Pedobacter ginsengisoli: one gene and its partner. The main gene of each other region encodes a partner of the protein of the gene in region 2 in a complex. Links are inferred from orthologs where the notes say so. Each region holds a gene or a part of one and is shown on either strand. Other genes may lie near its edges. The genes, in order: carB and carA.

The links.
Region 1: the proteins of carA (region 2) and carB are in contact, whole or in part, in a solved structure (PDB 1KEE), measured with the Escherichia coli proteins. The link is inferred for Pedobacter ginsengisoli from one-to-one orthologs.

Annotation. Positions count from the first base shown.
Region 1 is NZ_CP024091.1:4,626,500-4,630,248, reverse strand. The notes cover bases 235-3,647. They hold carB (carbamoyl-phosphate synthase large subunit), read right to left. Parts: upstream 3,252-3,647; coding sequence 435-3,251; downstream 235-434. Other genes in these bases: CPT03_RS19360 (hypothetical protein), read right to left, coding at 3,470-3,647; CPT03_RS19370 (DUF3137 domain-containing protein), read left to right, coding at 235-396. In the rest of the region: more of CPT03_RS19370, read left to right, coding at 1-234; more of CPT03_RS19360, read right to left, coding at 3,648-3,749. UniProt on the Escherichia coli protein: Large subunit of the glutamine-dependent carbamoyl phosphate synthetase (CPSase).
Region 2 is NZ_CP024091.1:5,126,223-5,129,326, reverse strand. The notes cover bases 218-2,985. They hold carA (glutamine-hydrolyzing carbamoyl-phosphate synthase small subunit), read left to right. Parts: upstream 218-929; coding sequence 930-2,042; downstream 2,043-2,985. Other genes in these bases: CPT03_RS21650 (ABC transporter permease), read left to right, coding at 2,916-2,985; CPT03_RS21655 (ABC transporter ATP-binding protein), read left to right, coding at 2,136-2,906; panB (3-methyl-2-oxobutanoate hydroxymethyltransferase), read right to left, coding at 218-608. Outside these bases: more of panB, read right to left, coding at 1-217; more of CPT03_RS21650, read left to right, coding at 2,986-3,104. UniProt on the Escherichia coli protein: Small subunit of the glutamine-dependent carbamoyl phosphate synthetase (CPSase).

The DNA of each region.
Region 1 (3,749 bases), 500 kb from region 2 along the record:
AAGGATATGGGAAGTACTTTGGGTGCATGGATATCCGATAAAATGCCCATCTTTTCTTCATCTAGTAAAGAGCTGGTAAAACTAGAGAATCCTGAATTTAATAAAGCCTTTATTACCCACTCAACCGATCAGGTCGAAGCCCGGTACATCCTTACTCCTACAATGATGGAAAGGCTATGCGAATTAAACAACCAAAGTAACGCCACTATTTCTGTATCTTTTATTGGCACGTATGTTTACATCGCCTTTCCTTTAGAAAAAGACTATTTTGAACCTCCTGTATTTAAAAGCCTGCTTACAACCGAATCATTAAACGAAGACCTTAATGTAATCCGTTTTATGTATGGAATTATCAATGAATTAGACCTGAACACAAGAATCTGGGGAAAAGAATAAAAGCAGCACAATAAAAAAGTCCCTTTCGGGACTTTATATTATTTAGATAAATACATTGATTTGTCTTTAACCAGTTTTCTGAAGTAAGGATCCTCAGTGTCTTTGATGAATCTGATGGCCTCGCCTGTCGACTTCATTTCCGGACCTAGTTCTTTTGTTACCTCAGGGAATTTATAGAAAGAGAACACAGGTTCTTTAATGGCATACCCTTCTAGTTTACGCTCTATAGTAAAGTCTTTCAGTTTATTCACGCCTAGCATCACTTTAGCAGCAATGTTAATGTATGGTACGTCATAAGCCTTAGCAATGAAAGGAACAGTTCTCGAAGCTCTTGGATTGGCTTCAATCACATATACTTTCTCATCTTTAACAGCAAACTGGATGTTTAACAAACCAATTACATTTAATGCTTTCGCAATCTTTTTAGAGTAAGTCTCCATATCGTTCATTACCTTTTCAGATAAACTGAACGGTGGCAATACCGCACTCGAGTCTCCAGAGTGAATACCCGCTGGCTCAATGTGCTCCATCAATCCAACAATATGCACATCCTCTCCGTCACAGATCGAGTCTGATTCAGTTTCCTCAGCTCTATCCAGGAAATGATCAATCAGTACACGGTTACCAGGCAAGTCACCCAGTAATTTTACGACTGCTTTCTCCAGGTCTTCATCGTTAATTACGATACTCATACCTTGTCCACCCAATACATAACTTGGTCTTACCAGTACCGGATAACCAACTTCATTTGCTACCACAATTGCCTCTTCAGCATTTTCTGCAACACCATATTTAGGATAAGGAATTTCTAGTTCTTTTAACAAGTCAGAGAAACGGCCCCTGTCTTCAGCTACGTCCATATCGTTGTATGAAGTACCAATGATCTTGATGCCTTTCTCATGTAGCTTTTCAGCCATTTTAAGTGCAGTTTGTCCGCCAAGCTGAACAATTACACCAATCGGATTTTCAAGTTCTATGATCTCACGTACGTGCTCCCAGAATACAGGCTCGAAGTACAATTTATCAGCCATGTTGAAATCTGTAGATACAGTTTCAGGGTTACAGTTGACCATAATCGCTTCAAATCCGGTTTCCTTGGCTGCAAGTAATCCATGTACACAAGAGTAATCAAATTCTATCCCTTGACCGATACGGTTAGGTCCCGAACCCAGCACAATCACTTTCTTTTTATCTGAAGGAATCGATTCATTCTCTTCTTCAAAAGTTGAATAGTAATAAGGTGTTTGTGCGGCAAACTCAGCAGCACAAGTGTCTACCATTTTATAGACACGTCTGATTCCCAATGCTTTTCTGCGCTCGTAAACCTCGTCTTCCGTTACATTTCCAAGCAAGTAAGAAATCTGTACATCAGAGAAGCCTTTCTGTTTTAATGTAAGCAAGAAATCTTTGGGGACATTATTCAGCGAGTAACGCTTCAATTCCGTTTCAAGTTGAACAAGTTCATGAATCTGTGAAAGGAACCATTTGTCTATACGTGTTACTTTTCGGATAGATTCCAGTGGAACACCCATTGACATGGCATCTTTTATTAAGAATAAACGGTTCCAGCTTGCGTGCTCCAAACCATTCATAATCTCTTCGACGTTTCTGTTGTGTTTCCCGTCGGCACCCAATCCTGCTCTGCCGATTTCCAAACTCTGACAAGCTTTCTGTATTGCTTCAATAAAAGTACGACCGATTGCCATTACTTCACCTACAGATTTCATCTGTAAGCCAAGTTCTGTATTTGCACCTTTAAACTTATCGAAGTTCCAACGAGGAACTTTTACGATTACGTAGTCAAGGGTAGGTTCGAAATATGCGGATGTAGTTTTTGTAATTTGATTTTCCAGCTCATCCAGGTTATACCCGATAGCCAATTTAGCTGCTATTTTTGCAATTGGATATCCCGTAGCCTTACTTGCCAGTGCAGATGAACGTGAAACCCTTGGATTAATCTCGATCGCGATGATCTCATCGTTATCAGGATTTACCGAAAACTGCACATTACAACCTCCAGCGAAGTTTCCTATCGCACGCATCATTTTGATCGCTTGGTTACGCATATCCTGATAGCAACGATCAGACAAAGTCATTGCCGGTGCTACAGTAATAGAGTCTCCTGTATGGATACCCATTGGATCGAAGTTCTCAATTGAACATATAATGATCACATTATCGTTGCTGTCTCTTAATAGTTCCAGCTCATATTCTTTCCATCCCAATACTGCCTGCTCAACAAGCACTTCGTGAGTTGGAGATGCTTCAAGACCACGTTTTAACGCCTGATCAAATTCTTCTTTTTTGTGAACAAAACCACCACCAAAACCACCCAGTGTATAAGAAGGGCGGATAACCAATGGATAACCAATTTCCTGCGCAGCCTCTTTACCTTCAAGGAAAGAGTTGGCAATTTTTGAAGTAGCTACGCCAACACCTATATCAACCATTAACTGGCGGAAGGCTTCACGGTTTTCAGTTTTCTCAATGGCAGCAACATCAACACCGATGACCCTAACACCATATTTATCCCAAATCCCGCGTTCAGATGCTTCGATACATAAATTCAATGCAGTTTGTCCACCCATGGTAGGCAATACAGCATCAATTTTACGTTCTTGCAAAATCTGCTCTATCGAATCTACAGTTAAAGGCCACAGATAAACATGGTCGCCAATAACCTTATCGGTCATGATGGTAGCAGGATTAGAATTAATTATGGAAACTTCAATCCCTTCTTCTTTTAAAGATAGGGCGGCTTGCGATCCTGAATAATCAAATTCACAAGCTTGGCCAATAATAATTGGGCCTGATCCGATAATTAGTACTGAGCGTATCGAGGTGTCTTTAGGCATAAGGCTTTAAAAAGTCTAAAGTTATAAGGGTAAAAAATGCAATTATTGTAGACTGGAATCGTCTTAGAGATTTCTTTGATATCATTAAAGATCCCCGACTCTTCTGTCGGGATGCAAAGTTACGCTTTTGAACGTTAAAAATCAGGTATTTTTTCAAAAACCCTAAGAAACAGAAAAAGAGGCTCAATAGCCCCCTTTTCAATGTTGAATCTAAAGAATTATTGTTGGAGTTTTATTTCCCCAACATCGGTTACCGTACTGTCAACCACAGCTACGTTCTCTACCGATGTATCTTTATACGGCGCTTTAGCTTTTACCCATACGGTATAGGTTCCCGGTTTTACATTATTTATGGTAAAAATGCCACTACTCAGATCTCCTTTTATGGTATCCGTACCTGAAACTGCAACAACCTGCAATGCACTATCTGCAGGAGAAACTTTACCTTTAATTCCGCCATCTTTTATGGTAACGAAAGCCAATAATAACAACGAAAAC
Region 2 (3,104 bases):
AAACTATCAGAGACTATTTTAGCTAATTTCGCAGGTATCTTTTCAAGCACAATAGCAAAACAACCAGCGTTTTGAAGAGCAATTGCATCTGTTTTTAATTTTTCAGCTTCGTCTTCGTCTTTCGCCCGAACAGTATAAGTTCCAAATTTATAAATAGACTGAGGTGTTAATCCAAGATGTCCCATTACAGGAATTCCTGCTGTGATGATGCGTGAGATTGATTCAGCAACCTCTGTACCACCTTCAAGCTTTACTCCGTGAGCACCGGATTCTTTCATGATTCTGATAGCAGAATTCAGTGCCTCTTTAGAATTGCCCTGATAACTACCAAATGGCAAATCAACTACTACGAAAGCTCTTTTTGCTCCTCTAACTACACCCTGAGCATGGTAAATCATCTGATCAAGTGTTATAGGCAAAGTAGTTTCATGGCCTGCCATTACATTAGAAGCCGAATCGCCAACTAATAATACATCTAAACCAGCATCATCAAGAATTGTGGCCATTGAATAATCGTAAGCAGTTAACATGGCTATTTTCTCACCACTGGCCTTCATTTCCTGAAGTATATGTGTAGTTATGCGTTTAACCTCTTTGTTTACAGACATAGTTCTAAAGTTTTGTAAGGGCAAAATTAGTTTTTACATTCGAAATAAAGACAGTTTTATCGTTTTTGTGACATTTTGTTAATGCCTTTATATCTATGCAGATATGATCATATTATTACAGCAAGATTTAGAACACCATGCAGGGTCAACAAACTATCTAAAAAAAAATCTTGATTTAAATCCTCAAAAACGTATCTTTGTATCCCGAAATGAAGGGGTCACTTAACAGCACATTTGTTAACTACAAAAACGGCATCAAAGCCGTTCCAGAACCATCATTTTTCCCTTTTTTAATCCCAATAATTTCTCTTAATAATTACCATGACTAATTACACTAAGTTACCTGCAATTTTGTTACTGGCTGACGGCACAGTTTACTACGGTAAAGCCGCTGGAAAAATCGGTACAACAACAGGCGAAATCTGTTTTAATACAGGGATGACAGGATATCAGGAAATTTTCACTGATCCTTCTTATTTCGCTCAGATTATGGTAACCACCAATGCACACATTGGTAATTATGGTATCCACAAAGATGAAACCGAATCAGAAAGCATTAAAATTGCTGGCTTGGTTTGCAAAAACTATAACATCGGTTTTAGCCGCAAAGAAGCATCTGAATCAATACAGGATTATTTTCAGAATGAAAATATTGTAGGTATCTCTGATATTGACACTCGTGCCTTAGTTCGTCACATCAGACACAAAGGCGCAATGAACGCGATCATTTCTTCGGAAATCACTGACCTTGAAGAATTAAAAAGCAAATTAGCGGAAGTTCCATCTATGGATGGCTTAGAACTGTCTTCAAAAGTTTCAACTAAAACTCCTTATTTTTATGGATCACCAGATGCTACATATAAAATAGCAGCATTGGATTTGGGTATCAAAAAGAACATTTTACGCAATTTTTCTGACAGAGATATTTATGTTCAGGTTTTCCCTGCCAAAACTACCTTTGAGGAAATGGATAAATGGGGTGCTGATGGTTATTTCATTTCTAATGGGCCTGGCGATCCTGCAGCAATGCCATATGCTATTGAAACTGTTACAAAAATATTAGCTGCTGATAAACCACTTTTTGGAATTTGCTTAGGCCATCAGTTACTTGCTGAGGCAAATGGCATCGGTACAATGAAAATGTTTAATGGCCACAGAGGTTTAAATCACCCGGTAAAAAACATCATTAAAAATCATTGCGAAGTAACTTCACAAAACCATGGTTTTGGAGTTATCCCCGAAGATGTAAGGAAATCAGACAAAGTTGAGATCACTCACATTAATTTAAATGATCAGTCAATCGAGGGTATCCGCGTTAAAGGCAAAAAAGCATTCTCTGTGCAATACCACCCTGAGTCTTCTCCAGGCCCGCATGATTCGCGCTACCTTTTTGACGACTTTATAAGTATGATCAAAAACGACCTGAGCTGGTAATATTCATCGGCTTAAAATATCATTTTACCGACATTTTAGAAGGTTTAGCAGAATAGCATTTTCTATTCGTCTAAACCTTCTTACATTTATAACATGGATAAAACAAATGCCATTATCAGTGTAAAAGAACTGGTAAAAAAGTATGACGACTTTACTGCTGTGCAAGGTATCAGCTTTGAAGTTTATGAAAATGAGATATTTGGACTTTTAGGGCCAAATGGTGCAGGAAAAACCACCACACTTGAAATTATTGAAACGCTCCGTGAAAAAACTTCAGGAGAAATTATTGTTGACGGTTATTCTGTAGACAAAGACGCCAACAAAATTAAAAGGATTATAGGTGTACAATTACAAGCAGCAGGATATTATCCAAACCTAAATCTGGTTGAGTTAATGGAACTGTTTGCTGGCCTATACGGGGTTGATGTTAAACCTATGGAGATGCTCGAAAAAGTAAATCTTCAAGATAAGGCAAAAGCTAAGTACAAGGCGCTTTCTGGTGGACAAAAACAACGTTTTTCTATAGCTACAACTCTTATTAACTCTCCTAAAATCATTTTCCTTGATGAACCCACGACCGGATTAGATCCTCAGGCCCGCCGCAATTTATGGGATTTAATTATTGACATAAGAAATAATGGCACAACAGTAGTAATCACCACACACTATATGGACGAAGCTGAGCAGCTATGTGATCGTGTTGCTTTTGTTGAACGGGGTGAGATCATTGCTCTGGATACTCCTGACAATCTGATAGACAACCTTATCAATAGTGGTTTTGAACGTAGTAAAGAAGTTAAAAAAGCTAATCTGGAAGATGTTTTTATAAACCTGACAGGCAAAGAATGGCGTGAGGATAATTAATAAAAGAACATGAGCAAACCATATAATAATACTAAAGCTACGCTGGCTCTTGCAAAAGCAAGTTTCCGCTCGATTATGCGCAGCCCTTCGGCAGTTGTTTTTACACTTGCTTTTCCATTGATCTTTATTCTTGTTTTCGGCTTTTTGGGTAAAGGTGGCGTAAAGGTTGACCTAGCAATTGCTCCAGAATCAGATTTG